Regions from separate parts of the Priestia sp. YIM B13490 genome, predicted to be linked through region 1. Evidence: a T-box and tRNA genes for the amino acid it is inferred to sense, from the RefSeq annotation. Region 1 holds a T-box; the other holds one or more tRNA genes.

What was found. A T-box is a leader RNA that pairs with one kind of tRNA and senses whether it is charged. The one in region 1 lies ahead of pheS (phenylalanine--tRNA ligase subunit alpha), so its partner is inferred to be a tRNA-Phe.
Region 2: it encodes a tRNA-Phe, which carries the amino acid that the T-box ahead of pheS (phenylalanine--tRNA ligase subunit alpha) is inferred to sense. The anticodon was not compared.

The regions. Positions count from the first base shown of each region.
Region 1 covers NZ_JBHZOT010000004.1:210,191-226,568, forward strand. Annotated here, with positions in the region: gene ACFX4R_RS15430 (DUF350 domain-containing protein) at 1-53, opposite strand, end outside; gene ACFX4R_RS15435 (endonuclease MutS2) at 235-2,598, opposite strand; gene polX (DNA polymerase/3'-5' exonuclease PolX) at 2,618-4,330, opposite strand; gene ACFX4R_RS15445 (CvpA family protein) at 4,529-5,086, opposite strand; gene zapA (cell division protein ZapA) at 5,083-5,343, opposite strand; gene rnhC (ribonuclease HIII) at 5,487-6,401, shown strand; gene pheT (phenylalanine--tRNA ligase subunit beta) at 6,435-8,849, opposite strand; gene pheS (phenylalanine--tRNA ligase subunit alpha) at 8,863-9,897, opposite strand; T-box leader at 9,952-10,187, opposite strand; gene ACFX4R_RS15470 (TrmH family RNA methyltransferase) at 10,236-11,000, opposite strand; gene sspI (small acid-soluble spore protein SspI) at 11,141-11,347, shown strand; gene ACFX4R_RS15480 (M42 family metallopeptidase) at 11,404-12,489, opposite strand; gene ACFX4R_RS15485 (dUTP diphosphatase) at 12,567-13,055, opposite strand; gene ACFX4R_RS15490 (hypothetical protein) at 13,188-13,565, shown strand; gene ACFX4R_RS15495 (DUF1294 domain-containing protein) at 13,584-13,844, opposite strand; gene rplT (50S ribosomal protein L20) at 13,905-14,264, opposite strand; gene rpmI (50S ribosomal protein L35) at 14,304-14,504, opposite strand; gene infC (translation initiation factor IF-3) at 14,526-15,029, opposite strand; ribosomal protein L20 leader region at 15,099-15,221, opposite strand; gene thrS (threonine--tRNA ligase) at 15,393-16,378, opposite strand, start outside.
Region 2 covers NZ_JBHZOT010000006.1:19,577-35,954, reverse strand. Annotated here, with positions in the region: gene ACFX4R_RS18345 (YycH family regulatory protein) at 1-1,349, opposite strand, end outside; gene walK (cell wall metabolism sensor histidine kinase WalK) at 1,340-3,247, opposite strand; gene yycF (response regulator YycF) at 3,254-3,961, opposite strand; tRNA gene ACFX4R_RS18330 (tRNA-Phe) at 4,224-4,296, opposite strand; tRNA gene ACFX4R_RS18325 (tRNA-Asp) at 4,301-4,376, opposite strand; tRNA gene ACFX4R_RS18320 (tRNA-Glu) at 4,411-4,482, opposite strand; tRNA gene ACFX4R_RS18315 (tRNA-Lys) at 4,498-4,570, opposite strand; gene ACFX4R_RS18310 (adenylosuccinate synthase) at 4,739-6,025, opposite strand; gene dnaB (replicative DNA helicase) at 6,213-7,577, opposite strand; gene rplI (50S ribosomal protein L9) at 7,694-8,143, opposite strand; gene ACFX4R_RS18295 (DHH family phosphoesterase) at 8,140-10,113, opposite strand; gene ACFX4R_RS18290 (YybS family protein) at 10,150-11,094, opposite strand; gene rpsR (30S ribosomal protein S18) at 11,233-11,472, opposite strand; gene ssb (single-stranded DNA-binding protein) at 11,539-12,039, opposite strand; gene rpsF (30S ribosomal protein S6) at 12,088-12,375, opposite strand; gene ychF (redox-regulated ATPase YchF) at 12,565-13,665, opposite strand; gene ACFX4R_RS18265 (DUF951 domain-containing protein) at 13,836-14,033, opposite strand; gene ACFX4R_RS18260 (mechanosensitive ion channel family protein) at 14,048-14,941, opposite strand; gene ACFX4R_RS18255 (YkvI family membrane protein) at 15,009-16,022, opposite strand; gene yyaC (spore protease YyaC) at 16,109-16,378, shown strand, end outside.

The sequences.
Region 1 (16,378 bases):
ACGCTGTAATAAGCGGCGGATTCAATATACGGGTCTTTCCAAAAATCCCTCATTTTTGCATCACTCCTAATTTATATTACGCTCCACGTAATGAACTGACAGGTCTCTTTCCTTTACTTGTATCGTTCTTAAAAGAGATAGAAAACCCAGCATAGTCCATGAGCCATGTCGGATTTTCTATCTTCATATATGCTTGTTCAGCGCATCGACTGACACCTTTATTTCAGCACTCTTTTATTTAAATTCCACAACCGTAACGCCAGAACCTCCTTCAGAAGCTTCTCCGAAACGAATATTTTTGACAGAACGATGATTTTTCAAATATTCCTGTACACCTTTACGAAGAGCTCCAGTTCCTTTACCGTGGATAATCGAAACGCGCGGATAGTTGGCTAATAAAGCATCATCAATATATTTTTCAACTCGAATCAGCGCATTTTCATAGCGCTCTCCTCTTAAATCCAGTTCTAGATTTACATGATAATCTTTTCCTTTTACCGTAGCAAGCGGCTTCGTTTCTACAGGTTTTGGAGAACTGATATATTCGAGGTCTTTTTCTTTCACCTTCATTTTCATAATTCCCATTTGTACTTGCCATTCATTATTGCTTACTCGTTCCACAAGCGTTCCTTTTTGTCCCCAGCTTAAGACTTTCACTTCATCTCCAGCTTGAAGAGTGCGCTCTTGTTTTTTCGGCACAGCCGGTTTCTTTTTACTTTTTTCAAGAGTTGGAACTGCATCTTCTAGACGCTTACGCGCCTCAATCAATTCATGCTCTTTTACAAGCGCATGATTTTTTTGACTCATTTTACGCAAATCGCTAATGATTTTCTCTGCTTCTTCAGATGCTGCTTTAACTGTGGCTTGAGCTTTTTCTTCAGCTTTTTCGTACAGCTTATCTCGTTTTTCATTAAACTCAATAATCTGACTCTGTAATTCTTTATGAAGCTTCTGAGCCTCTTTTCTTAGCTCTTCAGCTTCTTCTAGCTCGTGTTCAGATTGACGACGGCTATCTTCAAGAGAGGCAATCATATTTTCTACTTTATTTGTTTCTGAGCCAATATAGCCTTTGGCACGTTCAATTACTTCAGCACTTAAACCTAAACGTTTTGAAATCTCAAAAGCATTGCTTCGGCCCGGTACACCAATCAGCAGCTTGTAAGTAGGGCTCAATGTTTCAATATCGAACTCTACGCTAGCATTGACCACTCCTTCACGGTTATAGCCGTACGCTTTTAATTCAGGATAGTGAGTAGTCGCAACTACGCGAGCGCCTCTTTCATATACTTGATCTAAAATCGAAATCGCAAGCGCTGCACCTTCTTGAGGATCCGTTCCTGCTCCCAATTCATCGAACAAGACCAGACTTTCGTGATCTACTTTTTGTAAAATATCTACAATGTTGACCATATGAGATGAAAAGGTACTCAAACTTTGTTCAATCGACTGCTCATCTCCAATATCAGCAAATACGTGTTTAAACACAGCCATTTCCGATCCATCCAGCGCAGGAATCTGCAAACCTGCTTGAGCCATTAACGTAAATAATCCAAGTGTTTTTAACGTTACGGTTTTACCGCCGGTATTTGGCCCTGTAATAACGATAGACGTATATTGATCACCTAGCTCAATATCATTGGCAACGACATCTTCCTGTGCAATAAGAGGATGTTTTGCCTTCACTAACTTAATATAGCCTCGATCGTTCATTTTAGGTTTTGAAGCTTTTAGCTCATGGCTATAGCGCCCTTTAGCAAACATGAAGTCCAGCTCACCTAACAGATAAACGTTTTGACGGAGTTCATTTGCCACTTCCGCTACCTGAACGGTTAAAGCAATGAGAATACGCTCAATTTCTTGTTTTTCTTTTACTTTTGCTTCTTGAAGCTCATTGTTTAACGTCACAATCGCCTGAGGCTCAATAAATAAAGTTGCTCCGGATGAAGACTGATCGTGCACAATGCCTCCATACGCACTGCGATATTCTTGCTTAACAGGAATAACAAAACGTTCGTTTCGAATGGTAACAATTGCATCTGACAACATTTTTTGAGCAGACGAGGAGCGAATAAGGCTCTCTAGCTTTTCTCGAATACGAGACTCCGTTGAGCGAAGTTTTTGACGAATGCCTCTTAGCTGGTCGCTTGCACCGTCTAGCACTGTACCATTCTCATCAATACTCATTTTAATTGTTTGTTCTACCTCAGGAAGAGGCATTAGTTTTTCGATATGTTCAGTTATAATTGGAAGCTGTAAATCTTCGTCTTCCACTACTTGCTCGATAAACTGCTTGACTTGTCTTGCAGCATAAATAGTGCTTGCTACATCAAGAAGTTCATTAGAGCTTAGCGTTCCCCCAATTTCAGCGCGCTTCACGCTAGGTCGAACGTCAAAAATGCCCCCTAGCGGTACGTTGCCACGCAATCGCAGCACGGTTGTAGCTTCATCTGTTGCTTCCTGCCATTTGACTACTTCTTCATACTGAGTCGAGGGAATCAAATTCGCTACTTTTTCTCGGCCTAAAGAAGAAGCTACTTTTTTCTGAAGCTGTTCCTTAACTTTATTAAACTCTAGTACATGAAAAATACGTGATTGCAAAACTGATTCCTCCTGTTGCTTATTTATTTCGATTTAAAAAGGCGGTTAATTCTTTGAGACTATACGTATTTAATACCGTTTCTGGTTTAAGCCAGCCTTTAATTCCAGTAGATATTCCAATTTCCATATGCTCTAGCATGTCTAGATTGTGAGCATCTGTATTAATAGCAATTTTAACTCCTGCCTCTTGGGCCTTTTTTATGTGTTCAGCGGCTAAATCTAAACGGTTTGGATTCGCGTTTAGTTCAAGAGCCGTTTTTGTTTCTTTAGCTAATTCAATCAACATATCAATATCTACATCATATCCGTTGCGGCGACCAATCAAACGACCGGTCGGATGAGCGATTAAATCTACATGAACATTGTTTAACGCTTGCTTTAAGCGATTCATAATTTCTTCGCGTGATTGCGAAAAACTAGAGTGAATGGACGCAATAACAAAATCTAGCTCAGCTAGCAGTTCATCATCATAATCAAGTGTTGCATCAGGCAAAATATCCATTTCAATTCCTGCTAGTATTGTAAAATCATCGAACTGTGCGTTTAAACGATTAATTTCTTCACGCTGTTTACGAATGCGTTCAGGCGTTAGACCGTTAGCTACTTTTAAATACTGAGAATGGTCTGTAATCGCCATGTACTCATAGCCTCGTGCGCGACATGCTTCCGCCATTTCTTCAATCGAATACGCCCCGTCGCTCCACGTGGAGTGCATATGCAAATCACCTTTTACGGCACCGTAGGTCACAAGGGTTTGAGGCTTTACAAATGCATCTACTTCCGTTCCATCTTCACGAAGTTCCGGCGGAATAAAAGACAGCCCAAAATGTTCATAGAATGCTTGTTCAGACTCAAAAGTCATAACTTCGCCTGTCTCCGCATTTTCAACGCCATACTCGCTAATTTTTTCACCGCGTTCTTTTGCTAATTGACGCATACGCACATTATGATCTTTTGATCCTGTAAAATGGTGAAGCGTTGTGGCAAACGCTTTATCTTCTACAAGCCGAAAATCCACAGACACATCGTACTCATAGGCTAACGTTACCGATACTTTTGTATCTCCATTTGCAATGATATCCTTCACATTTGGCAGCGATACTAGCTGTTCACGGACAGCATGAGGCTCAGCTGTTGAAATAATAAAATCAAGATCTTTTACGGTTTCCCTCATGCGGCGAATGCTCCCTGCTTGAGAAAAACGCTCAATGCTATGCATCTGTTTAAGGGCTTCTAAAATTTCTTCCGCTATTGGAAGCATAAAAGCAAGAGGCAAACGATCAGGACGCTTCCCAAACTCTTCAATGGCAGCGATAATTTTTTCTTCTGTCTTTTTACCAAAACCGCTTAGTCCCTGCACTCGATTTTCCATACAGGCCTGATGCAGTGATTCCATATCTCGAATATCTAGCTCTTTATATAATTTAGCGATTTTTTTACCTCCAAGCCCCGGCAGCTTAAGCAAAGGAATAAGTCCTTCAGGAACTTCTTGCTTTAGTTCTTCTAATACGCTTGACTCATTTGTTTCCATATACTCTGTAATGACTGCAGCCGTTCCTTTTCCAATCCCTTGGAGCTTGGTAAAATCCTCAATCTCTGTCAGCGTTCTTTCGTCCGTTTCTAGCGCTGCAGCTGCTTTTCGAAAAGCGGAAATTTTAAAAGGGTTATCTCCCTTTAATTCCATATATGTAGCAATTGTTTCTAACAATTTAATAATATCCTTTTTATTCATCTCTTTTCACCAGCCTATTATCATAATAACGAAACTTTCAAAAACATGATGAGTGACATATTTACTCTCTCAAGTTTTCATCTAGACATACTTTTATCCTCATGAAAACCGCAGATCAGACTGCGATAAAAAAAGAGGGTATCTCAAAAGTATTATGACACTTTCGACACACCCTCTCAACAAGCTATTGTAATTTCATTACATTACACCATACTGAGTCCACAAATCTTGAATCGCAGACGATAAGTATGGAGTATTTTGTACGATATTGATTGCAATTGAAGACTGTTGAATTGGCGTTTGAATTTCACTTACAGGAATCACGGCTCCAATGTATAACAAAATAAAAACGATGATATACACTTCAACGAATCCAAGTGCACCTCCGCCCCATTTATTTAACTGGCGCAGAATTGGCAATTCGGTTAAAGCCGTTAAAACAGAGCCTGCAAGGCGAAGTACAATGTGAGTAGCAAAAAATAAAATCGCAAATGCAATCATTCGATAAAAAGCGTCTTCTATTGTTCCAGAATCAAATACAAACGATGCGACACTTTGCTGCTGAATATTGTCCGGAAACGGAATCAGCAAGCGAAGTCGGCTTGCCAAATCTCCACTAAACATATAAGCGACGATAAACGAAACCGCAAAACTGACAATATGAATGAGCTGCAAAATAAATCCTCTTTTAAGACCTGTTACAAAGCCTAGAAGAAGCAATATAATTAAAATGATATTAAGCATTGACTCAGTCATTCCTCTTTTCCATAAAGTTTTTGTTCAAGTCTCTCATAGTCTTCTTTCAGTTTTATATATTCGTGTACAGCATTCACAGCTGTTAATACTGCTAATTTATTGATATCTAAAGAAGGGTTTTTAGTACTGATTTCACGCATTTTTTCATCCACTATAGAGGCGACAAGTCGAATATGGCTTGTACTTTCGCTACCGACGATGCTGTACTGCTGACCAAAGATGTCAACTGTCGCACGTGTTTTATCTTGTCTTGACACGAGAAAATCCTCCGTTCCACGAAAAATCCTAATCCCTATCATACCACGAAGAAGACTTCAATGGAAACATATCTATATTTAAGCTATCATAAGGGATAGTGCTTATAAAGTAAACTAAAATACCCCGAAAGGAGTGAAGCATTATGTCACATGCTGTTATTAAGGTATCAGCTGATAGAATAGCTAAAATGAAGCTTCATTACACATCCTATCTGCAGCCCAAACTGCCGCAGGGAAGTATTTTTTCGGCTAAAACTCCCGGCTGTTCTATCACTGCGTACCGCTCTGGAAAAGTACTTTTTCAAGGAAAAGAAGCTGAAACAGAAGCGTCTAAGTGGGGAGGCTCTTTAGATGCTGCGAAAAAGGCTCCTGTCTCACACCTCCCATCAAACTTCAGCTCACTATCAGTCATCGGTTCTGACGAAGTAGGGACAGGAGATTATTTTGGTCCTATGACCGTAGTTGCTGCCTATGTTCAAAAAGAGCAGCTTCCTTTGTTAAAAGAATTAGGAGTACGAGATTCAAAAGAGTTAACAGATGCTAAAATTATTGAAATTGCCAAGCAGCTTGTTTCTTTTATTCCCTATAGTTTGCTTGTTTTACATAACGAAAAGTATAATGCATTTCAAGAAAAAGGCATGTCACAAGGTAAAATGAAAGCTCTGTTGCACAACAAAGCTTTATCCAACGTGTTAAAAAAATTGGATCCTGAAAAACCCGATGCCATTTTAATTGACCAGTTTGTCGAAAAAAACACCTATTATAAACACGTGGTAAAGGAAAAAGAAATTATCAAAGAAAATGTCTTTTTCAGCACAAAAGGAGAAAGCGTTCATTTATCTGTAGCTGCTGCTTCCATTATTGCCAGATACGCATTTTTAAAACAAATGGATTTGCTGACGGAAAAGACCGGGATGGTTATTCCTCGCGGAGCTGGCGCACAAGTTGATATTGCCGCTGCTAAAATCATTAAGAAACATGGCGTGAATGCGCTGAACTCTTTAGCTAAAATTCATTTTGCTAATACGGAAAAAGCTTTAAAATTAGCTAAAAAATAAGAGATGTGGAAATCCACATCTCTTTTCTTATTCTTATGAACGAAGCGTTGCACCAAATTCTTTTTCTACAGCCTCTAACACTGCACCATGTGCTTTTGCTACTTCTTCATCAGTTAATGTACGTTCAGGATCTAAGTATCGTAAAGAGAAAGCTACAGATTTCTTGCCTTCTTCCATACGCTCGCCTTCATATAGATCAAATACCGTCACGTCTTTTAAAAGTTCTCCGCCCGTCGTATAGATGACGCGCTGAACTTCTCCTGCAAGAACGTTTTTATCTACCACAAGTGCAATATCACGTGTAATAGATGGGAATCTTGGAATAGCTGAATAACGAACTTCTTCGACATCTGCAGCTAATAGCTCTTGAAGGTGTAATTCAAATACGTATGTTTCACGAAGACCATACTGTTTCTGAGCAACAGGATGAACTTGACCTACGTATCCAATTTCTTTTTCATCTAACCATACAGCCGCTGTACGTCCAGGGTGCATACCGTCTTTTTTAACAGGAGCATATGAGATTCGTTTCTCCAAACCAAGCTGTGCAAATAACCCTTCTAGTACACCTTTAATCACATAGAAATCAACGACTTTCTTTTCACCTTGCCAGCCGTGAGCATGCCATAGACCCGTGATTGCACCAGCTACGCGCTCCTGCTCATCCGGTAATTCTCCTTCACCTTTAGATAAGAACACTGAGCCTGTTTCGTATAGCGCAATAGAATCCGACTGGCGAGCATTATTATGCTTCACTGCTTCTAGCAAATGAGGCACTAAGCTTTGACGAAGGATGCTGCGATCTTCACTCATCGGCATTGCTAGACCAATCGTACTTGTTGCATTTAGTGCAAACTGAGTAGCTTTTTCAGCGCTCGTTAGCGAATATGTTGTTGTTTGTGCTAGTCCCGCACCTTCTAAGAAACGGCGAACTTTACGGCGTCCAAGCTGATACTCTGTTAGTCTTCCTGGAGTTGCCACTGTTACAGGAAGCGTTGTAGGAAGGTTGTCATAGCCATACATACGCGCTACTTCCTCGACGATATCTTCTTCAATTGTAATATCGCCTCTACGAGTTGGCACTGTTACAACAATGGTTTCGTCTTCCACTTTGTTTTCAAATTGAAGACGGTTCATAATGTCTTGTACTTCTTCCATTGATAGCTCTGTACCAAGCACATCGTTAATACGGCCAAGTGACACAGCTACAACAGCAGGTTCCACAGTTAGTGTATCTACTTCTACAGTACCGCTTACCACTTCACCTGAAGCGTATTCAGCCATTAATTCTGCTGCGCGGTCAGCAGCTACACGCGTACGGTTAGGATCAATTCCTTTTTCAAAACGAGCGCTTGCCTCACTGCGAAGACCGTGGTCTTTTGAAGCTTGGCGAACCGTTAAGCCTTTGAAGTAAGCTGATTCAATGAGAACATTTACCGTATCGTCTTTTACTTCGGAGTTCGCTCCGCCCATTACACCTGCAAGAGCTACCGGCTCACTGCCGTTTGTAATGACAAGCTGATTGCCTTTTAATACGCGCTCTTGATCATCAAGTGTTACAAACTTTTCGCCTTCTGACGCGTGACGTACAACAATTTCTTTTGAACCAAGACGATCATAGTCAAAAGCATGCAGCGGCTGGCCGTATTCAAGCAAAATATAGTTGGTAATATCAACAACGTTGTTATGAGGTCGAATACCAGCTGCCATTAAACGCGTTTGCATCCATAATGGTGACGGAGCAATTTTTACGTTTTTCACAACGCGCGCTACGTAAAGCGGATTGTCTTCTTTTGCCTCTACTTTAACGGAAATATAATCAGCTGCTTGCTCATCAGACGTTTGCACGTTTACTGACGGATACTTCACTTCACGACGTAAAATAGCAGCCACTTCATGTGCTACGCCTAACATACTTAAGCAGTCTGAACGGTTTGGTGTTAGCCCTAGTTCTAATACTTCATCGTTTAAGTTTAATGCATCTAGTGCATCCGCTCCTACTTCAGCATCGCTTGGGAACACGAAGATGCCTTCTTGATAATCTTTTGCCACAAGCTTGCTTTCAATGCCAAGCTCTTGAAGAGAACAAATCATACCGTTCGATTCTTCACCGCGAAGCTTAGCACGCTTGATTTTAAAGTTACCTGGAAGTACAGCTCCCACTTTTGCAACCGCTACTTTTTGACCTTGTGCCACGTTTGGTGCTCCGCACACGATTTGAACGATTTCTCCTCCGCCAAGATCTACTTGACAGCGGCTTAATTTATCAGCATTTGGATGCTGTTCACGTTCTACAACGTGACCAATTACCACTCCGCTGATGCCTTTATTTAAGTTTTCTACACCTTCAACTTCAATTCCACTTTTTGTGATTTTATCTGCTAACTCTTCTGCCGTTACGCCTGATAAGTCAACATACTCTTGTAACCAACGATAAGATACAAACATCGTAGCCCCTCCTTTATACTTGTTTAAATTGATCTAAGAAACGAACATCATTTGTATAGAAATGACGAATATCATCCACGCCGTGTTTTAACATAGCAATACGCTCTACACCGATTCCAAAAGCAAAACCACGATATTTAGTTGAATCGTATCCAGCCATTTCAAGGACATTTGGATGAACCATGCCAGCTCCTAAAATTTCAATCCAGCCTGTTTGTTTACATACATTACAGCCTTTACCTCCACATTTTGCACACGATACGTCTACTTCTACAGACGGCTCAGTGAACGGGAAGAAACTTGGACGAAGACGAATTTCACGGTCTGCACCGAACATCTTTTTCACAAATACTTCAAGCGTGCCTTTTAAATCGCTCATACGAATGTTTTCGTCTACTACAAGACCTTCAATTTGCATGAATTGATGAGAATGCGTAGCATCATCGTCATCGCGGCGGTACACTTTACCCGGGCAAATAATTTTAACAGGTCCTTTGCCTTCATTCTTGTTCATAACACGAGCTTGAACAGTTGATGTATGCGTGCGAAGAAGCGTTTCTTCCGTAATATAAAACGTATCTTGCATATCACGTGCTGGGTGACCTTTTGGCAAGTTCAGCGCTTCGAAATTATAGTAGTCCTGCTCTACTTCCGGTCCTTCTGCTACTTCATAGCCCATTCCTAAGAATAAATCTTCTACTTCTTCAACCACGCTTGTTAGCGGGTGATGCGTACCTGCTTTAACAGGGCGTCCTGGAAGCGTTACGTCGATTGTTTCTGAAGCAAGTTTACGCTCTACCTCAGCTGCTTCTAACGCCGTTTGTTTTTCTTCAATTTTAGATGCAATAGCTTCACGCACTTCATTTGCAAGTGCTCCCATTACAGGACGCTCTTCAGCTGAAAGTTTTCCCATACCGCGAAGCACTTCTGTGATAGGGCCTTTCTTTCCTAAATAAGCTACGCGTACGTCGTTTAATTCTTTTAAAGCACTTGCTGCTTCGACTTTTGCAATTGCTTCTTGTTGAAGTTCTTGTAAACGTTCTTTCATCACTTATTCCTCCTTTTAACGTAAAAAATGACAAATAAAAAAACCTCCTCCCAAAAAAGGGACGAGGATTAGTCGCGTTACCACCCTTGTTAACTATATACACAGACGTATACAGTTCACTTCATTCAAGTTAACGGAATCTCCGGAACACCTTTACATCTATGTAAGATGGTCTAAGTGTCAACTCAAGAGGTGAATTCACTTATTACATTTATAAAAATGCTTTCAGTCGCGGCATTTTCTCCCTGCATAAACGGACATAAGCTACTGCTCTCTTTCATCGTTTTTTACATATGTAACTATTGTATTATTATAGTGAAAACACGTTCTCGATGCAACTACATTCCGCGTAAATAATAAAGTAAGATTCCAGAAGCGATGGCAACATTTAGCGACTCGCTCTTTCCATAGATGGGAAGGTACAGATTCTGATCCGTTTGTTCCAGCACTTTCTCGCTTACGCCGTTTCCTTCATTTCCCACAATCAGCGCAAATTCGTTTGAAGGTTTTACGCATGAGTAGACCTTTCCATTTTGTAGAGACGTGCCGTAAACTGCTATTCCTCTTTCTTTTAACAGTGAAATCATTTCGAGTAAATCGCTTTTTACAATTGGAAGATGAAAAATAGCTCCTTGCGTTGAACGAACGACTTTTGGGTTGTACACATCCACGCTGCCCTCTCCAACGATAATAGCGTCCACTCCGGCAGCATCAGCGGTTCGAATAATCGTACCTAGGTTACCTGGATCTTGCACCGCATCTAAAAGCAATACTTTCTGTGCTGTATGAATGATTTCTGCATGCTTCGTTTGAAAACACACAGCGATAATTCCTTGAGGTGTTTCGGTGTCAGATAATAATTTGATTATTGCTTCGTTGACAACGGTTATTTCAATACCGTCTATGTTCCACTGTGCTGGCACTTCGATCGATTCGCGTATAATTAGTTCCTTTACGCAATCCTTATTTTTGATAGCTTCTTCGACTAAATGAAAGCCTTCTACCATAAAAAGGCCCTGCTTATCACGGTCTTTTTTATTATGCAGCTTTTTCCACGCTTTTACCTGCGGATTTTTAACTGAATCAATTTGTTTCACAAACATAACTCCTTTATCTATATAAAAATAAATAGTTCGATTACATTTTGCTCAATAATCATTAGATAAGTTTCACTTTATTGTACATAGAAATCGCAAAGAAAACAAAAACTATTGGTAACTTTACGATAGCTGAGGTGAAAATGATGGATCTTAATTTACGAAATGCTGTTATTGCAAACGTTTCAGGAAACTCAAAAGAAGAGCTTGAAGCTACAATTTCTGACGCTATTCAAAGCGGCGAGGAAAAAATGCTCCCTGGACTTGGTGTTTTATTTGAGGTGCTTTGGGAAAAGTCTCCAGAATCAGAAAAAGAAGAAATTCTGACAACGCTTGAAAACGGTTTAAAATAAATAGCCTTGTCCTATGTACAGCAAAAAGCTCATTCTCCTAGGAGAATGAGCTTTTTTTAATTATACGTAATTGCGTTTACCGTATTTCGGTCTAAGCGTTTAATTACTTCCGCAATTAATTTAACTGCATTTTCATAATCATCACGATGAAGCATCGCTGCATGAGAATGGATATAACGAGTTGCGATCGTAATTGAAAGTGCTGGCACCCCGTTAGCTGAAATATGGATAGAACCTGAGTCCGTACCGCCTCCAGCGATTGCATCAAATTGATATGGAATATTTAATTCATCTGCCACATCTACCACTGTATCTCGAAGTCCTTTATGAGAAACCATGGAAGCATCATATAAAATGATTTGCGGACCCTCTCCCATTTTAGAAGATGCTTCTTTATCAGAAACACCAGGTGTATCTCCAGCGATGCCGACATCAACAGCAAATGCAATATCCGGTTCAATAAAGTTAGCGGATGTTTTTGCACCTCGAAGTCCAACTTCTTCTTGCACCGTTCCTACACCATACACAACATTTTCATGTGTTTCATTTTTTAAAGCTTTTAATACATCGATAGCGATTGCACAGCCGATACGGTTATCCCAGGCTTTCGCTAGCAGCATCTTTTCGTTGTTCATAACCGTAAATTCGAAATAAGGCACAACCTGATCACCAGGTTTCACTCCCCACTCCGCTACTTCTTCTCTGCTAGAGGCACCAATATCGATGAACATATCTTTAATGTCAACTGGCTTTTTACGAACTTCTGGAGGCAGGATATGAGGAGGCTTTGAGCCAATAATCCCCGTTACCTCTCCTTTAGATGTAACGATGGTTACGCGTTGAGCAAGCATCACTTGAGACCACCATCCGCCTACCGTTTGAAAACGAATAAAGCCGCGTTCATCAATTTGAGTCACCATAAAGCCTACTTCATCTAAGTGACCGGCTACCATAATTTTAGGCCCTTGTTCGTTGCCCACTTTTTTTGCAATCAAACTGCCTAGCCCATCCGTCGTTACTTCATCTGCATAAGGTGCAATATATTTCTTCATAACCTCACGCGGTTCACGCTCATTGCCAGGAATTCCTTTTGCATCTGTTAGTGCTTTAAGCATCGTCAATGTTTCATCTAACTTTGTCATATGGATTACCCCTTTCATATGTATACCTCTATTATAGCTAAAAAGAGGTTGAAGTAAAATTTCCCATCCCTTTATTTCTAGTATCCTTGTTCTTGGCGTTTAAAATTCACTTCATTTTTTGAGATGTACGCCTTTTCAATATGTTCAGCGGAAAAACCAAACATATCGCCAAGCGTCATGTAAGATACAAACATGTCCACATAGTTTTCTTTCGACTGATCCTGCTCGAAAGCAGCAACTTGTGCAAATACCTGTAAAAATTGTGCTGTTTTTGAATCACTTGCTTTTGCATCTGGTAACTCAGTTAAATCATCGTATCCTTTTTCAATCCCTAAAGAAAGGATAAAATGTACACCGTCCACAAATTCTTCTAAAATAACAGCGTCTTCAGCCGGAGGTTTGACGCTCCAAAATTTGAAGCAGCGCGTTTCGTTTGCCAGCTCTCCCATTTCGACAAGCAGTGCTAAAAGCTTTCTCGGAATCAAATCTTCCTTATGAAGCTCATGCTTATCCTCTATATGCTGATCCAGCTGGCGCTGCATGGTAAATAGCTGTTGTAAATTCAATGTAATCACTCCTGTAATTATGTATATCTTCTTCTTTTTAAACCAATAAAGAAATTATATCAAAAATCATGAAACTTTTTAGAAACTCGAACGTAAAGTAAGAAAACTGTGCCTTGTAAAGGAGGGAGCGTTATGTTTGTTATTGTTATCGTTCGCGTGTTCATTTTCGCGCTTGTTGCTTACACACTATTAAAGCTGGTTCAGCATTTTCGCAGTCCAAAGCGGAAGCTTGTAGCAGCTCAGGAACATCAGCAATTTTTTGTCGTTGACGAAAAAACGAATATCCGCAAAAATTTTCTACTAACGTATAAAGGTATTTTATTTGAAGGAGAAAAATACAGCAATCCCAATGAACCAGAATCTTTGTCAATTACAATGGTGTTAACAGATCCATCTCGATTACATGAACTGCAAAAGCAAGATTTCAAGCTACTGGAAAGCCACGTACACGACATGTATCCAAATGCTCCTATTCGCTGGAAAAGCCCCGTTCGAGAATTTTTACACTGAGCACAACATCATTTGTGCTCAGCTGATAACAAAAAAGAAAAGTAAATCAAGAGCAGCAAGAATAGGAAAACCTACTGTAAACGATGTGTGCTTCGTTTTATGACGATAGCAATACATACCAATTAGTCCTCCAAGAGCTCCTCCGATAGCAGCTACCGTCCACAGTGTGCTTTCGGCAATTCTCCACTCATGTCTTTTCGCTTTTTGTTTATCTCTATACATCATTCCTACCCCTACTATATTAATAACAATAAAATAGGTAAGCAGCAGTTCATTCATGATATGTCCTCCGATAGCAAAAAAGCCTCATCATCTAAAGATGACGAGACTTTATATTCATTACTTATCTAAGCCTTTTTTAGCAGCAGTTGCTAATTCAGCAAATGCTTTTTCATCAGCTACAGCTAAGTCAGCAAGCATTTTGCGGTTAACTTCAATACCTGCTAATTTTAAACCGTGCATTAAACGGCTGTAAGAAAGACCGTTCATACGAGCAGCTGCATTAATACGTGTGATCCATAATTTACGGAAGTCACGTTTTTTCTGACGACGGTCACGATAAGCATACATGTGAGATTTCATAACTTGCTGATTAGCAACTTTATATAATCTATGCTTCGAACCGAAGAAACCTTTAGCTAATTTTAAAACTTTTTTACGACGTTTGCGTGTTACTGTACCGCCTTTTACGCGTGGCATAATTGTTTACCTCCTGTATTGTTTCTATCTCAACCCAAATTACTTAATGTTATCTAATAAGTGACGGATACGTTTGAAGTCACCTTTGCTTACTAAAGAACCTTTACGTAATTTACGCTTTTGTTTTGTAGATTTGTTAGCGAATAAATGGCTTGTGTAAGCACGAGCACGTTTTAATTTACCGCTTCCAGTCTTTTTGAAACGCTTTGCAGCGCCACGATGTGTTTTCATTTTTGGCATGGGGTGTTCCTCCTCGTTCTATTACTTTTCGTTTTTAGGTGCCAAGACTAAGAACATGCTGCGGCCTTCCATTTTAGGAGCCGATTCAACTGAACTTACATCTTCGCAAGCTTGTGAAAAACGTTCAAGTACTTTTTGGCCAATCCCTTTATGAGTAATGGCACGACCTTTAAAGCGAATAGACGCTTTCACTTTGTCACCTTTTTCAAGGAACTTGCGTGCGTTACGAAGTTTAGTGTTAAAATCATGTTCATCAATTGTTGGACTTAAACGAACTTCTTTTAAGTTTACAACTTTTTGGTTTTTACGAGCTTCTCTTTCTTTACGTTGTTGCTCATAGCGGAATTTACCGTAGTCCATAATACGACATACCGGCGGTTTCGCATTTGCAGCAACCATTACTAAGTCAAGATTTACTCGTGAAGCAATTTCTAATGCTTCATTTTTTGATTTAATTCCTAATTGTTCACCGTTTTGATCAATTAGACGAACTTCGCGAGCTCGAATGCCCTCGTTTACCATCATGTCCTTGCTAATAAGTAGCCACCTCCAAGGTTTAATGAGCGAATACGCTTGCTTAGACCGATTATTAACTCACACAAAAAAGTGTGAGTACATACTGCACCCACACTTCTATCGTTTTAATTAAGATACGATGTACCTGCTAACTGCTTTATGCGTCACTCAGGTGAGAAGCGGGTGCTTCTTCTTCTGTATAAACAAGTATTCAATTACTTAAGCTATTATAGTATCAACAAAGACAAAAGTCAATGATTTCGTTCTTTTTTCACAACAAAAATTATTGTATCAAAGGAAAAACATTTATGCAACAGTTTTTTATAAATGTTAGATAAAAAAGCAGAGAATTTCAATTCTCTGCTTTTTTCATTAGCGAGATGCTTCTGCTTTTACATTTTGTAAAAAGGCTTGGAAGTCCACTGTTTCTGAATTCTGCTCACCGTATTTACGTACGTTTACTGCTTTATCTTCTACTTCTTTATCCCCTACAACAAGCATATAAGGAATTTTTTGCATTTGAGCCTCACGGATTTTATAGCCGATTTTCTCATCGCGAGAATCAAGTTCCACACGAATACCCGCCAGCTGCAGCTGTTCTTGCACTTCTTTTGCATACTCAAGGTGAACGGTAGGTGATACCGGAATCACTTGAACTTGTACAGGTGCTAACCACGTTGGGAAAGCTCCTTTGTATTCTTCGATTAAGAAAGCTACAAAACGTTCCATTGTTGACACCACGCCGCGGTGAATAACAACCGGTCGATGTTGTTTCCCGTCTTCTCCTACATACGTTAAATCAAATCGTTCAGGAAGTAAGAAATCCAATTGAACCGTAGATAGCGTCTCTTCTTTACCAAGAGCTGTTTTAACTTGAACATCTAGTTTTGGACCGTAGAATGCCGCTTCGCCTTCAGCTTCATAATAATCAAGGTCAAGCTCATCCATTGCGTCTTTTAACATGCTTTGTGCTTTTTCCCACATTGCATCATCATCAAAGTATTTTTCTGTATCTGCAGGGTCACGGTAAGATAGACGGAATGAATAATTTTCAAATCCAAAATCTTTATAAACCGCTTCAACTAAGCGAACTACACGAATAAATTCTTCTTTGATTTGGTCGGGACGTACGAAGATATGCGCATCATTTAGCGTCATGCCTCGAACACGCTGAAGTCCTGATAATGCTCCTGACATTTCGTAGCGGTGCATCGTTCCAAGCTCAGCAATACGGATTGGAAGCTCACGATAGCTGTGAATACCTTGTTTGTAAACCATCATGTGATGAGGACAGTTCATCGGACGAAGAACCAGGTCTTCGTTATCCATTTCCATTGCAGGGAACATGTCATCTTGGT
Region 2 (16,378 bases), on a different contig from region 1:
TCGCCTCCTTCGGTCGGCGGTGCAATTCGATACCACTTACTATTATAATAATAGAACCAAGAAGGAACGAGTTTGACAGAGTTAGAATTAAACTCAACCGTCTTTTCACCGGTTTTTGGCTGCTGGGAGACTTCTTCTAGCTGATAGCCTATTGAAATATCTTTTAACAGATTCGGGTCAAAGTTTTGGTGTTTTTCAATTAATTGAATCACCTTTTGAGATGACTGCAGCTTTTCTACACTCGAATCCTGTACTCTCACAAAACGATAAAGAGGACGACGGTAATTTAAAATCTCCGCATTTCCCCATCTTTGATATATTTCAGTCATTCCCTGATTGCTGTACACTGGATAGTTATCTTTATAATAACGATAGCTAATTTCTTTTGTAATACGATTCCAGCTGTTGAACCTGTAATTAGATTCCGTCCAGCCGCCGTGGTCATTAACGAAGCTAAAGCTGCGGTTTATTAAATTATAATCTTCCATTACTTCGGTCGTGGAATTTACAAGATTCACATATTCCATCACATCTGTCTTCGTATTAACATTAATCACTTTTGTACCTTCGGTGTAGACATCTCGGTTTGTAGACGTTTCTTTCCGTGCATAGTCTGGGTTGTTAAAAAGCGCTTCCTTATATTTTTCAATATCTAAATGCCTCATGCTCGTATAGTAGACTTCACTATTCATCGTGATATTGTTTTCTGGAAGGAAGATATACCGATTTTTGTTTTCTTTATATACAAAGCTCGGGGCATACGTACGTTTCATCTTATCTTCTAATTCTTTGATATCATCTTTGGCCAAATTCTTGACTGTAACCGAATAAATCTTTTTTTGCTCATAATTCACAAGATACACGCTCACGAAAAATGAAGGTGTACGCTTAATTTTAATGAGTACACGGTCAAATGTTTGATTAGGCAAAGACGTTTGAGAAAATGAAAAAAGCTGTTGAAATGTTTTCAAAGGCAGCGCGTCTGGATACAGCACTTCAATAGAATTACTGCCATGGACATAATTTAAAAATCCATCAGGAGAAATAGCATCCGAAACGTCCGTCACGTTCGAAAATTTCCACTTTTTCATTTCATTTACCCATTTGTTTACATCATCTTCGTCGTGAGACATGTAGTGATTATCGTTTCGATGATAGAGAACTTCTGTTGGAAGAATATGATCTTCTATTTTACTTTTTGAACTCACTTCAACTTCCTGCAAATGTTGATTTTTTGAAATGACCTTATAAGAAGGCTGATACGTCCATATATGATACGTCATAATTAAACTGGAAGCGACGAGAACAACTAAGATGGCCGTTTTGATATGTTCATATCTCATTCCCATTCGTCATCATTCTCACTTTCAATCGGAAGAGTAAAGTAAATCGTTGTTCCTTTTCCTTCCTGACTATCTGCCCAAATACGTCCATCATGTGCTTCAATAATTTCCTTGGCAATAGCAAGCCCTAATCCTGTTCCGCCTAATTTACGCGTTCGTGCTTTATCTACACGATAGAAACGTTCGAAAATTTTAGCTAAATTTGATTTTGGAATTCCCATACCTTGGTCTTTAATGCTCACAACAATTTCATGCGTATGCTGAGCAATTGAAAATGTAATGGTTCCGCCTTCAGGTGAATATTTTATTGCATTGGAAATAATGTTATCTAATACTTGTGTAATTTTATCTTGATCGATAGCGACATAGATTGCTTCATTTGGCAAGTCGCGCACGAACGAAATGCCTTGTTCAATTGTCATTTCAAAGCGATCAATGATGTAATGATAGAACTTCACAAAATTGATTGGGTCACGACTAAATCGGTAGTCTTGGCTATCTAGCTTAGATAATTGAAGCAAGTCGTTAACGAGACGAATCATTCGTTCTGTTTCCGTTTGCGTTACATTTAAAAATGTTGGAGCTAAGTCCTTATCTTGCCATGCTCCTTCTGCAAGCGCATCTAAATAACTGCGCATCGTTGTTAACGGCGTACGCAATTCATGTGAAACATTCGCTACGAATTCTCGGCGATCTTGATCAATTTTCTCCTGCTCTGTAATATCATGCAAGACAATGATAATCCCGTTAATAAAACCGGTCTCTTTTTGAATAGCGGAAATGGTAGCTCTTAAAATAAAGGGATCCGATTTTGTACTAAAGTCCAAAATTAATGACTCTTGATTAGCGAGCAAGCTTTCAAACGTATGCGTTTCTTCAAGATCTAGTAGGGAAACAACTGGATCAGACAAAACCGTTTCACGTGAAACATTTAGCATAGCGGCAGCTGGATCATTAATTAAAATTACTCTTCCCTTTCGATCCGTGGCAATAACGCCGTCCGTCATATGAGCTAATACCGAACTAAGCTTACGGCGCTCCCCTTCTGTAGTTGCCTGTGCTTCTTGAAGCTTTCTTGTTAAGTTGTTGAATGTGAGAGCTAGCTGACCAATTTCATCATACCCGTATACCTTAGCTTTTCTAGTAAAATTTCCTTTGGCCATCTCAAGTGCTTGTTTTCTCATTTCAGACATTGGACGAGTAATCGTCTGAGCTAAAAACACGCCTAAAATAGCTGTAATAAAAAGAGCAATCACCGTACCTGCTTTAAAGATCTGATTGATATTACTCATTTGATCGTAAACAGGCTCCATGGAAGCTGTTAAGTAAATAGCACCTAAGATTTCTTCGCTAGACTGAACTTTTCCATTTTTATTAGTTGAATTTGATTGACTGGCACCTACTTTATCCTGTAAACGAATAGGCTGTATCATAACTCTGATTCGCTGTCCGCTTTGATCAACAAATACATTATCAGAGTTTGTTCCTGCTAACAACGCATTTGTAATCGCTAAATCATTAGTCTTTTTACCTATGATCTGTTGAGGATTTGAGTTCGATGTAGCAATGATTCTTCTATTTTGGTCAATGACTCTTACTTCAGAGATGTCATTCATATCATTTGAAGCTAAATTGGGTCTTGAAGCAAAATCTCGTAAAATAGTCTTTAAGTCTTCCTCAAGAGTGGGTGAATCATCATCACGATTTTTCACCATTTCTTGTCCAATATTATACGTCAGCAAGTCTGTCCGCTCTTGAAGAGACGTTCGAAAGTTGTTAACTAATTCTTTTTCTAATTGTCGTGCAAAATAGACCCCAATAATTTGCATCGCAATTAAAATGAGCAGCACATAAATCAATACAAACTTTAAATGAATAGATTGCAGGAGCCTTACTTTCTTCATCTAAAATTACTCCTGCTCTGGGCTGCGTAAATAATAGCCTACTCCACGTCTTGTTACAATCCACATTGGATGGCTTGGATTATCTTCAATTTTTTCACGTAATCTTCGAACTGTTACATCTACCGTACGCACATCACCAAAATAGTCATAACCCCATACAGTTTGAAGCAAGTGTTCACGCGTCATGACTTGTCCAATGTGCTTCGCTAAATAATGCAGCAGCTCAAATTCACGGTGAGTCAGTTCAATCGTTTCTCCGCGCTTAGACACGATATAAGCATCTGGGTGAATAACAAGTGCTCCAATCGTAATTTCATTCGTTTCGCTTTCTTCCGTTGGAACAGCTACCTGCTGATGTCTACGTAAATTAGCTTTTACACGTGCTAATAATTCACGCGTACTAAACGGCTTAGTTACATAATCATCTGCACCTAATTCTAGACCTAAAACTTTGTCAATTTCAGAGTCTTTTGCTGTTAACATGATAATTGGCATATCATATTTTTTGCGCACTTCTCGGCAAACTTCCATTCCATCTTTCTGAGGAAGCATAATATCTAATAAAATCATTTCAGGCTGTACTTCTTCCACTTTTTCAAGTGCTTCTACGCCATCATAAGCACAAAATACTTCGTAACCTTCTTTTTGCAAATTAAACTTTAAAATATCTGCAATCGGCTTTTCGTCATCTACGACTAAAATACGTTTATCCATGATCATCGTTCTCCTTTATTAGTTGAAGCAAAATATAAAAGATAGTATTCATACTGTTTGAATACCGTAGTTTTATTATACTTGATAACCCTTGAAACGTCACAAGTTCATCCTCTACTATACATGAAGATATATGATTTTCAACCATCTCTAAATACAAAAGTAATATATTACCACAAAAGAGATACAAAGCAAATAACGTTTTCTTTTAAATGTAAATAAAAGAAAAAAGCATGACTTTAAATAAAGTCATGCTTTTTGATGGCTCGGGACGGAATCGAACCGCCGACACAAGGATTTTCAGTCCTTTGCTCTACCAACTGAGCTACCGAGCCAAAATGGCGGTCCCGACGGGAATCGAACCCGCGATCTCCTGCGTGACAGGCAGGCATGTTAACCGCTACACCACGGGACCTCAGTCTATATGCTATGTATTAAAAATATTAAAATGACCCGTACGGGATTCGAACCCGTGTTACCGCCGTGAAAGGGCGGTGTCTTAACCGCTTGACCAACGGGCCACGTTGTAACAAAAGTGAGCCATGAAGGACTCGAACCTTCGACCCTCTGATTAAAAGTCAGATGCTCTACCAACTGAGCTAATGGCTCATGTTATATCTCTTAGCGACGCTTATTATAATAACATGATATTTCATATGAATGCAATAGTTTTTTTAAAACTTTCTTTTTATTATTGAGCTTTTTTAAAAAATCTTGTTAACAAAGCACCAATTATAAATAAAAAAGGTTAGCTCACGAGGAGCTAACCTTTTTTATTTAGCTATATACACCACGTAATACATTTGTTTGTGTACGATCTGGACCTACAGAGAAAATAGATAAAGGAATACCTGTTAATTGAGACACGCGCTCTAAGTAGTGGCGAGCGTTATCAGGTAACTCATCTAATGTTTTCACACCCGTAATATCTTCTGTCCAACCTGGAAGCTCTTCATATACAGGTTCGCATTCTGCAAGTGTTTTTAAGCTAGCAGGGAATTCTTCCATAACTTCCCCTTTATAACGGTAAGCTACGCAAATCTTTAATGTCTCAATTCCCGTTAATACATCAATTGAGTTTAAAGATAAATCTGTGATTCCGCTAACGCGACGAGCATGACGTACAACTACACTGTCGAACCAACCTACACGGCGAGGACGACCAGTTGTTGTACCATATTCACGTCCTACTTCACGGATTTGATCACCGATTTCGTTTGTTAATTCAGTTGGGAAAGGACCGTCACCAACACGAGTTGTATACGCTTTTGATACACCTACAACGTGTTTGATTTTAGATGGACCTACACCAGAACCAATTGTTACTCCACCCGCTACTGGGTTTGAAGATGTAACAAATGGATATGTTCCTTGGTCGATATCTAACATAACACCTTGTGCGCCTTCAAATAGTACACGACGTCCTTCGTCTAACGCATCATTTAATACTACTGATGTATCAACAACATATTTTGCAACTTGTTGACCATACTCATAGTACTCATCTAAAATTTCTTCTAATGTAAAGCCTTCTACTTCATACATTTTTTCAAGAAGGCGGTTCTTTTCAGCTAAGTTTTGTGTTAATTTTGCTTCAAATACTTCACGGTCTAGTAAATCGGCAATTCGAATACCAACACGTGCTGCTTTATCCATATAAGCTGGTCCAATACCTTTTTTCGTTGTACCAATCTTATTTTCACCTTTACGTTCTTCTTCAACTTCATCTAATTTTAAATGATATGGAAGAATCACATGAGCTCGGTTACTAATACGTAAGTTTTCTGTTGTTACACCGCGATCATGTAAGTATTTTAATTCTTGAACAAGCGCTTTTGGATCGACAACCATACCGTTTCCAATTACACACGTTTTGTCATTATAAAAAATACCTGAAGGAATTAAATGTAACTTATAAGTTTCACCATTAAACTTAATTGTGTGACCTGCATTGTTCCCACCTTGGTAACGTGCAATCACTTCTGCATTTTCTGATAGGAAGTCTGTAATCTTCCCTTTTCCTTCATCTCCCCATTGTGTTCCTACTACAACGACTGAAGACATATCTTAAGCACCTCCGCTTAGTAAGCAACAGCTCACTACGACATAATTTAACCATGGATAAGTGTATCAATTTATCACACTAAAGTCAATTAAATCCGAACGATTTAACAAAAGTTATTACAAATATATCGTATTTTGCGGAACGAATGCGATAACAATAAAATAAAACCTCTCATATTGAGAGGTTTTATGCACCAGGCGGCACTCCTGCGTCATCAAAGCGCCGCTCGAGATTAACGAATTTATTGTACTCTTTTACAAAGGCAAGCTGTACGGTTCCAACTGGACCGTTACGCTGCTTGGCTATAATAATCTCGATAATATTTTGATTTTCTGTATCTTTTTCATAATAGTCTTCACGATATAAGAAAGCTACGATATCGGCATCCTGCTCAATACTTCCGGATTCACGGATATCAGACATCATTGGCCGCTTATCTTGTCTTTGCTCTACTCCACGGGAAAGCTGTGATAAGGCGATAACAGGAACTTCTAATTCACGAGCTAAAGATTTTAACGCACGCGAAATTTCAGATACTTCCTGCTGTCGGTTTTCTCCGCTTCGTCCATTTCCTTGAATGAGCTGTAAGTAGTCAATTAAAATCATCCCAAGCCCGCCTTCTTGTTTCAAGCGACGGCACTTAGAACGGATTTCACCTACACGAATACCCGGTGTATCATCAATATAAATCCCTGCATTGGACAAAGATCCCATTGCCATCGTGAGCTTTCCCCAGTCATCAGCTGTAAGCGAACCTGTACGCAGCCTTTGTGCATCAATATTTCCTTCGGCACACAGCATCCTCATAACAAGCTGCTGAGCACCCATCTCTAAACTGAAGATGGCTACGTTCTCATCCGTTTTCGTTGCAACGTTTTGCGCAATATTTAAGGCAAAAGCCGTTTTACCTACCGATGGTCGGGCCGCTACAATGATTAAATCATTTCGCTGGAACCCTGCTGTCATTCTATCTAAATCACTAAACCCGGTTGGGATACCTGTAATGTCACCTTTTCGATTGTGAAGAACTTCGATATCATCGTACGTTTGTACAAGTACATCTTTGATATTTTGAAACACACCGCTGTTTTTACGCTGTGCTACTTCTAAAATGTTTTTTTCCGCTTCATTTAATAAAACTTCCACTTCGTCTTCCCTTGCATATCCTTCTGAAGCAATATGCGTTGCAGTACGAATTAAACGGCGTAAAATCGACTTTTCTTCTACGATTTTACCGTAATACTCTACGTTTGCAGCCGTTGGAACAGAGTTAGCTAAATCACTTAAATACGATACGCCGCCAACTTCTTCTAGGATTTTTTGGTCAGCTAATTCAGACGTTACCGTTACCAAATCAACCGGTTCACCTTGGTCAGAAAGTTTCAGCATACATGTAAAGATTTTCTGGTGCGATGCCCGGTAAAAATCTTCAGGTATTAGCAGTTCAGATGCTAAGGTTAAAGAAGAAGGCTCTAAGAAAATGGCCCCTAATAGCGCTTGCTCTGCTTCAATATTCTGAGGCGGAAGACGATCAGCAAAAAGATCACTCATATTTCTATGCCCCTCTTATATTCTTTCAGTATTTTCTTTCATCATAAATGTTGGCGCGAACAAATACAAGTCCGCGCCAACCCTTTATATTATTTACTTATTTCTCAATCTTACGTTTATTTTTGTTCAGTCACGTGTACCTTTACTGTAGCCGTTACTTCCGGATGTAATTTAACCGGTACATTTGTGTAGCCTAATGCGCGAATTGCATCATTTAATTCAATTTTACGCTTATCTACTTTAATTTTGTGCTTTTTCTTTAATTCTTCAGCAATTTGTTTGCTTGTGATAGAACCGAATAAACGGCCACCTTCACCAGATTTTGCTGTTAATTCAACTGTTAGTTCTTCAAGAGTTGCTTTTAACTCTTTGTTTGCTTGAAGTTCTGCAGCTGCATCTTTTTGCTCTCTATTTTTTTGTGCTTCTAATACTTTCACATTACCGCCTGTAGCTTCAACAGCATAACCATTTTTTAATAAGAAGTTATGTGCATAACCGTCTGAAACATTTTTCACTTCACCTTTTTTGCCTTTTCCTTTTACATCTTTTAAGAAAATTACTTTCATGATTTTTTACCTCCATCTAAGTACTCATCAATTGCTTGTTTAAGCCGTTCTTCAGCTTCATCCAAACTAATGTCTTGAAGCTGAGTAGCAGCATTCGTTAAATGGCCTCCGCCTTGGAGACTTTCCATAATAACTTGTACATTGATATCTCCAAGCGATCTCGCACTAATGCCAATTAGATTATCCCGTCGCTTAGAAATAACAAACGAAGCAACCACTCCGCTGATTGAAAGCAGCGTATCTGCAGCTTGCGCAATTAACACTTGATCATACATTTTGTTTGGTTCAGCTCGTGAAATGGCAATACCTGCTGTATAAATCTCTGCATGTTCAATAAAGCGTGCTCGCTGTACATATTGCGTGATATCTTCTTTTAAAAACTTTTGAACAAGAACCGTATCTGCGCCTTGAGAACGTAAAAAGGACGCTGCATCAAACGTACGAGATCCCGTGCGTAATGTAAAGCTTTTTGTATCGACAATAATACCGGCTAAAAGTGCTGTTGCTTCTAGCATATCAATTTTAAATCGTTTTGGCTGGTATTCAAGAAGCTCAGTAACGAGTTCTGCTGTCGAGGAAGCATATGGCTCCATATAGACAAGAAGAGGATCTTCGATAAAGTCTTCTCCTCGTCTATGATGATCAATGACCACGACATTTTCAATACGATTTAATAACCTTTCTTCAATAACGAGCGACGGCTTATGCGTATCTACTACTACTAAAAGAGTATCATCACTCACAAGATTTAAGGCTTCTTCAGGCGTAATAAATCGTTCCCACAGGCCTTCTTTCTTTTTAATCTCTTCTAGCATTCGCTGAACACCTGTATCAATATGATCAGGATCTAATACGATAAAACCGTCTTTCTGATTGACTTGCGCTACTTTTAATATCCCAATAGCAGCTCCTACAGCATCCATATCCGGATACTTATGACCCATGATAATCACTTTTCCACTCTCTGTAATGAGCTCTTTTAACGCGTGAGAAATAACCCTTGCACGCACGCGCGTCCGTTTTTCCATTGGGTTTGTCTTGCCCCCAAAGAATTTTACTTTTCCATTCGGCTGTTTAATCGCTACTTGATCTCCACCTCGACCTAAGGCCAAATCCAAACTAGATTGAGCTAAAGCACCCAGCTCAGGTAAATCAGCAGAACCAGCTCCGATACCAATGCTCAATGTAAGCGGTATATTTTGTTTAGACGTCTCTTCACGAACTTGGTCTAAGATAGAAAATTTACTTCGCTCTAAATGAATTAAGATTTGTTCATTCATAATCGCAATAAATTTCTCGGAAGACGTACGTTTAATAAAAATACCGTATTCTTGAGCCCAACTATTTAACATAGAGGTTACTTGACTATTCAAGTTACTTTTAACTTGATCATCCATTCCTTGCGTTAGTTCATCATAATTATCTAAAAAGATAATACCTAAACTTGTTCGTTCTTCTTCATACAATTTTTCGATTTCTATTTGCTCTGTAATATCAAAGAAGTACAGTAAGCGCTCGTCTCGTTTAATCACCACTTTAAATTTCCGATCATGCAACGTGACAACTTCTGTTTCCACTTCTTGTTTGATCAGTGGAATAATACTTTCGGCTACATCGTATAATGATCTTCCCACTAGTGTGTCTTCACCGAGACAAGATGCTAGAAAAGGATTCGTCCATTCAATTTGATATTCATCATTAAACAGCATAATCCCAATCGGCATTTCCATTAATGCCTCTTCGCCTACTTTTTTCAGCCGATGAGACAGCATTGAAATATAGGTTTCAAACTCATCGGACAGCATTCGCTCCATTCTCATGTATAGAAAAAGACAGGCTAATAGTAATATAAAGCCTATCATTCCTATGATCCAATTATGATAGGTCACGATACCTACTAAAATCAGAGCTATACTATACAATGAGTAAAATGGATAGCGAATGACGTTCTTTTTTGTAAAGACAGGCATCCATTTCAGCTCCTACTTTTTTAAGTTCCACAATATCTACTTTTTTGTGTCTAATTGTTTTCTTAAATTAAACCCTAAATCAATTATACCTAAGATGCGCACAATTTGAAGGATAATTGGAATAATTAATGCTAAAATTGTTACAACAATTGGAATTGCTTTGGCATACCCTTTTTGATGTGAGAAATAGAAAATAAAAGAGATCCCTTGTAACACGACTAGCATTTGCAGTCCCATCACGATGTTGATAATAGCTACGTACATAAATGTACCTTGTTCAATATTAAAAGATGGGAAGGATAAAATTAATGCAATCAAATAATACCATAGAATACTTTTAGGAAGTTTAAATTCACGAAAAGGCGGGAATGCTTGCACCTCATAACCTGTTCTTTTAAGAATAGGCGTAGCAATAAGCTGAGAGAAAAAGGCCAGAATAACTCCACCCATAACAATTAATAGAGGCAACAGATTTTTAAACATATCAAATGCATCTCTCATTTGGTCAATTTGAGATTCCTTAACGTCTTGTCCTAAACTTTTCATCATTTCAATACTTTGATTAATCGATTGATCTAAAGCATTATTTATTTGCTCCATTAGATTAACATTAAAAACGATGTTTGCTCCTACGAACAATAAAAGTAAACCTAAACTAAACGCAACCGTGCCGCCTAGTAAAATGGTATACCTTTTTTGTTTTTGTCGGTAAAGCATTCCTATTGCTAATCCACCAATACCAAATACAAATGTAAAAGGAAGAGTCAACACATTTCCAAATAACAAAGTCAATAACAACCCTACTACTAAAAATAATATTGCCTTTTTCCACCCATGACGAACGGTATACACAATAAATGGAACAGCTAGCGCTAGTTGAAAAATGGTTCCCACAACAGGTATGTATAGTGAAAAAAGCAACAGCGCCACAAACAGCGCTAAAAGAGCTGCTCCTTCTGTAATATATCGAATTCCTTTCACAACTTCACCTCGTTGATATAGACTATTATTTATTTTATCGATTCAATTCATAAGAAGCAACTATTTGACAAAAGAGCACCTATGTAATGTAAAAAGAGGCAGTAAGGGAATCCTTACTGCCTCTTTTTATACCGTTCATTATTCACCAGAAACATATGGTAATAATGCCATTTGACGAGCGCGTTTGATAGCGATCGTTAATTTACGTTGGTATTTAGCGCTTGTTCCAGTTACACGACGAGGTAAAATTTTACCACGCTCTGAAACGAATTTTTTAAGCATATCTACATCTTTGTAATCGATGTGAGTGATGCCGTTTGCTGTGAAGAAACAAACTTTACGACGTCTGTTGCGTCCACCTTTACGTCCACCTGCCATTTTGATACGCCTCCTTCCGCTTAAAAGTTTCTATAAAATTTTATACTCCGGATAATCTACTGCGAATTAAAACGGTAAATCGTCATCTGAAATGTCAATTGTCTCGCCATTATTTGCAAATGGATCATCATCAACGCGAGTATAACCTTGATTACCTGAGTTACGGTTCTGATTATCTCCAAATGGAGAGCCTTGTCCAGATCCTCCAGTGTTAGCAAAGTTACTGCGTTGCGTATCCCCACCGCCACTTTTCGGCTCTAAAAATTGCACACTTTCCGCTACAACTTCCGTTACGTATACGCGACGACCGTCTTGTCCTTCGTAACTGCGAGATTGTAGTCGACCATCAACACCAGCTAAACTTCCTTTTTTAAGGAAATTGGCTGCATTTTCAGCCTGACGACGCCATACAACACAGTTGATGAAGTCAGCTTCACGTTCACCTTGCTGATTTGTAAATGTGCGGTTTACCGCTAAAGTGAATGTTGCAACCGCTGCTCCACTCGGGGTATAACGTAATTCAGGATCTTTGGTTAAGCGTCCTACGAGAATTACGCGATTCATCATCAGAACCACTCCTTAAGGAAATAAAACCCAATTTATTTAAACGTTTAATTATGCTTCTTGTTTAACAACGATATGACGGATAATGTCTTCGTTGATTTTCGCAAGACGATCAAATTCAGAAACTGCTTCTGAAGTAGCCGCCACGTCAAGAATCATGTAGTAACCGTCACGGAAATCATTGATTTCGTATGCTAAACGACGTTTACCCCATTCTTTAACATTTGCGATTTCAGCACCATTATCAGTTAATACGCCGTTAAAGCGCTCAACTAATGCTTTCTTTGCTTCGTCATCAATGCTTGGACGGATGATGTACATTACTTCATACTTTCTCATCACTGTCACCTCCTTTTGGTCTAACGGCCCGAAATGGGCAAGGAGCAATAAAATATTACTCACGAATTAAAATTATAGCATACTACCATAGGCAAAGCAATACGCATTGCGGGCTGTTTCGTAAATATATGCTAATATTTTAGCCAACGACAAAAGCCGAAAGAAGATATCTCCTTTCGGCTTTTAATCTTATACGTTAAAGCGGAAATGCATAACGTCTCCGTCTTTTACGATGTATTCTTTTCCTTCTAAACGTACTTTTCCAGCTTCACGAGCTGCTCCCATTGTTTTGGCAGCTAATAAATCCTCATATGACACCGTTTCTGCGCGAATAAATCCGCGTTCAAAATCTGTATGAATAATACCTGCACACTCAGGAGCTTTCATACCTTGTGTAAACGTCCATGCGCGTACTTCTTGCTCACCAGCTGTAAAGTACGTAGCTAATCCAAGTAAGTCGTACGCTGCACGTACAAGCTGATCTAGACCTGACTGTTCGATGCCTAGTTCTTCAAGGAACATTGCTTTTTCTTCTCCTTCAAGCTCAGCAATTTCAGATTCAATGCGTGCACAAACAACAATCACTTCTGCACCTTCACTTGCCGCATACTCGCGCACTTTTGCTACATATTCGTTAGCAGATGCATCCGCTACTTCATCTTCAGAAACGTTTGCTACATAAAGAATAGGTTTGATCGTTAGCAAATGAAATTGTTTTACTAGTTTCATTTGCTCTTCTGTAAATGATACAGCACGAGCTGGCTGATCACTTTCAAATGCATTCTTTAGTTTCTCTAAAATTTCGTATTCATACATTGCTTCTTTATCTTTTTGTTTAGCCATCTTTTGAACACGGCCAATACGCTTCTCTACCGTTTCTAAATCTGCTAAAATCAACTCTAAATTAATTGTTTCAATATCTGAAATAGGATCTACTTTTCCTGAAACGTGCGTGATGTTTTCATCTTCAAAACAACGCACAACGTGACAAATCGCATCTACTTCTCGAATATGAGATAAGAATTTATTTCCCAGTCCTTCACCTTTACTAGCACCCTTTACGATTCCAGCGATATCTGTGAATTCAAATGCTGTTGGAATTGTTTTTTTAGGTTTTACAAGCTCTGTAAGTTTTTGAAGACGATGATCAGGTACTTCTACAATACCTACGTTAGGATCAATCGTACAGAAAGGATAGTTCGCAGATTCTGCGCCCGCTTGTGTAATTGCATTAAATAATGTTGATTTCCCAACGTTCGGAAGACCAACAATTCCAGCTGTTAAAGCCATATATTTATTCACTCCTCTTTATATATCCGAAACAAGTTAACCTGTCACAATTATAGTGAGTCAACTTTTGAAATACAAGTTTAATAAAGAACCTTTAGTAACACCGCTTTAAGATGCTTCATTTTGTCCCACCTTACAGTATAAGGCATAAACATAGAAAATGCATGAGGTTATTCCTCATGCTTTACAAGAATTTTTTTCATTTTACGTGCAAAATCACGTCTTGGAATCATTACGCTATGGCCGCAGCCTTCACATTTAATGCGGATATCCATTCCCATTCGAATGATTTTCCATTCATTTGTACCGCAAGGATGAGGTTTTTTCATTTCCACAACGTCATTTAAACCAAATTCTTTTTCCGTCATCAACTCTCTCCTCCTTATTTCCCTTTCAACGTCGACGAATGCTGTGCTTCTTCTGTACGATTATACATAACCATACGAGGAAATGGAACTTCAATGCCATGTTCATTTAGCCTTGTACGCACTTCTTTACGAATCATACGAGAAATATGGAAATGTCTCATTGGTTTTACTTCGCTTGTAATCCTCATTGTGACTTCAGTTGCATGGATATTTTGAACCCCCAGCAATTCAGGCGTTTTAACCATATCTTCATAGCGGCTTGGTAATTCTTCTAGCAGCTCTAAAATCACTTTTTCTGCTTTTTGTATGTTTTCTTCATAAGAAATGCTTACATCAACAAAAGCTACGCTGTTATGTAACGAAAAATTAGTGACCTCCACAATACTGCCATTGGGCAAGATATTAATCTCGCCTGTCCAACTCTTAATCTTTGTTGTTCGCAGACCGATTTCTTCTACAGTTCCCTCAAATGTTCCTACTCGAACATAATCCCCAACGGAGAACTGATCTTCAAAGATAATAAAAAATCCCGTAATGATGTCTTTCACTAAGTTTTGAGCACCAAACCCTACCGCGAGCCCTACGATTCCAGCCCCCGCTAGCAATCCTCGAACATCTACCGATAATGTTTCTAAAATCATAACTCCCGCAACGAAATAAATAGCATAAGAAAAAACATTCTGAAGCAAACGGACCATCGTAGCTTCTCGTCGCTCAGAAATACGCAGAGGGCTATTTGTGCGAACCTCTACAAATTTATTTAACGCTTGCTTTCCAATTCGAATTAAAAACATGGAAATAAGCAGAATCAACAGAATTTTTATGAAGCCTTCTCCAATATGTGCCCACGTTTCTTCTTGAAAAAATGGCTCAAATACGTTCTTAAAAACTGACGTCAACGAATTCATACTACATGTAGCTCCTATCGTAACATACTCTACATACGAGAAAGTTTTAATCTATTGTAGCAAGTTTCTACGAACTTTTGTAGCGATTTCGAAATGGATACAATAGAACAGCTGTTACTAAAAATAAATTGACGATTCCATACATTGGATACAAAACGGCAATCAAAGTAGAAAAGCCTAACTTTGTAAAGGGAATCATTAAAAGTAGCCAGCAGGCTGCCAATTTCCAAAGAGATTGCACTCTTTCAGTATGAAAACGCGCGGTCAGTCCTAAGATTCCCGATACGGCTGTTGTATAAATTGCAATGAGCAAAACAATGCTCATCAAAAACAGCATCGTATAAGGAAAGTCTTTCAGAATAGCGAATAATGGAATTTCATAAGAAGAAAGAAGGCCTGAAACTTGAATAAGCGATTCATTATAAATAAAGGAGAGCCCCCCTAATAAAAAACCACTGCCAACACTTGCAATATAAATCTCTTTTTTGCTTTTAATTTCCTTTCCAATTGTAGATAATACCGCGACAAGAGGAAGAATATTTAAAGCCGTAAAGGTAAAAGCAGCAGGCCAATTATGCTGAAGATGCCAATCAGTTACTCCAGGATGACGTAAAACAAATGTAAGAAGTACGCCAGCTAGTCCAATCATTAAAATTGGCATAACGAAAGAATTGATAGAAAGAAGCCCATTTAATCCTCTTGAAAAAACAAAGACGATAAACGCACTAAGAGCGCCAATTCCCCACCAGTAAGGAACATGCCACATTTCCAATGTCGCCCCGCCGCCCGCGATCATAATCACCGTCGTCGTAAACAAATAAAAAACGATTAAAACATCGTAGGCTGCAGCCCATCTCTTTCCTATTAATTCAATTAGTACTGGATAAAATTGATTGGTTCGGTAGCGATAGCTGATTTGCATAATCACATTGCAAGAAATCGCAAAAATAATAGAAAATAGAAAAATAGCAAGTCCGCTTTCTTCGCCAAAAAACTGCCATAGCTCTCTCCCTGAAGCATACCCAGCGCCTATCATGGTTCCCATAATTAAGAATATCCATTTACATCCTGCTCTCCACATCGATTTTCCCCCAATCCATGAAATATATGTATAGAATCTTCAAAATCTTCGTATACTGTTACTATTATGTATAAGGAGTGGACCCTATGAATTTAAAATCTCCCTTCTTTGAGAAGACACAACATTCAACCCGTGTATTTCATGATGAAGAATCTGCTACAAAGAAGCTGAGTACACAGTTACTATCTTTACTTCCAGCACAGAAAGACAGACCAATTGTTTTTGTATGTATTGGAACGGACCGTTCAACTGGGGACTCATTGGGTCCATTAGTCGGAACGAAATTGAATGAAAAGAAGGTTTCGTCTTTTCACATTTTTGGAACGTTAGAAGAGCCTGTTCATGCTGTTAATTTG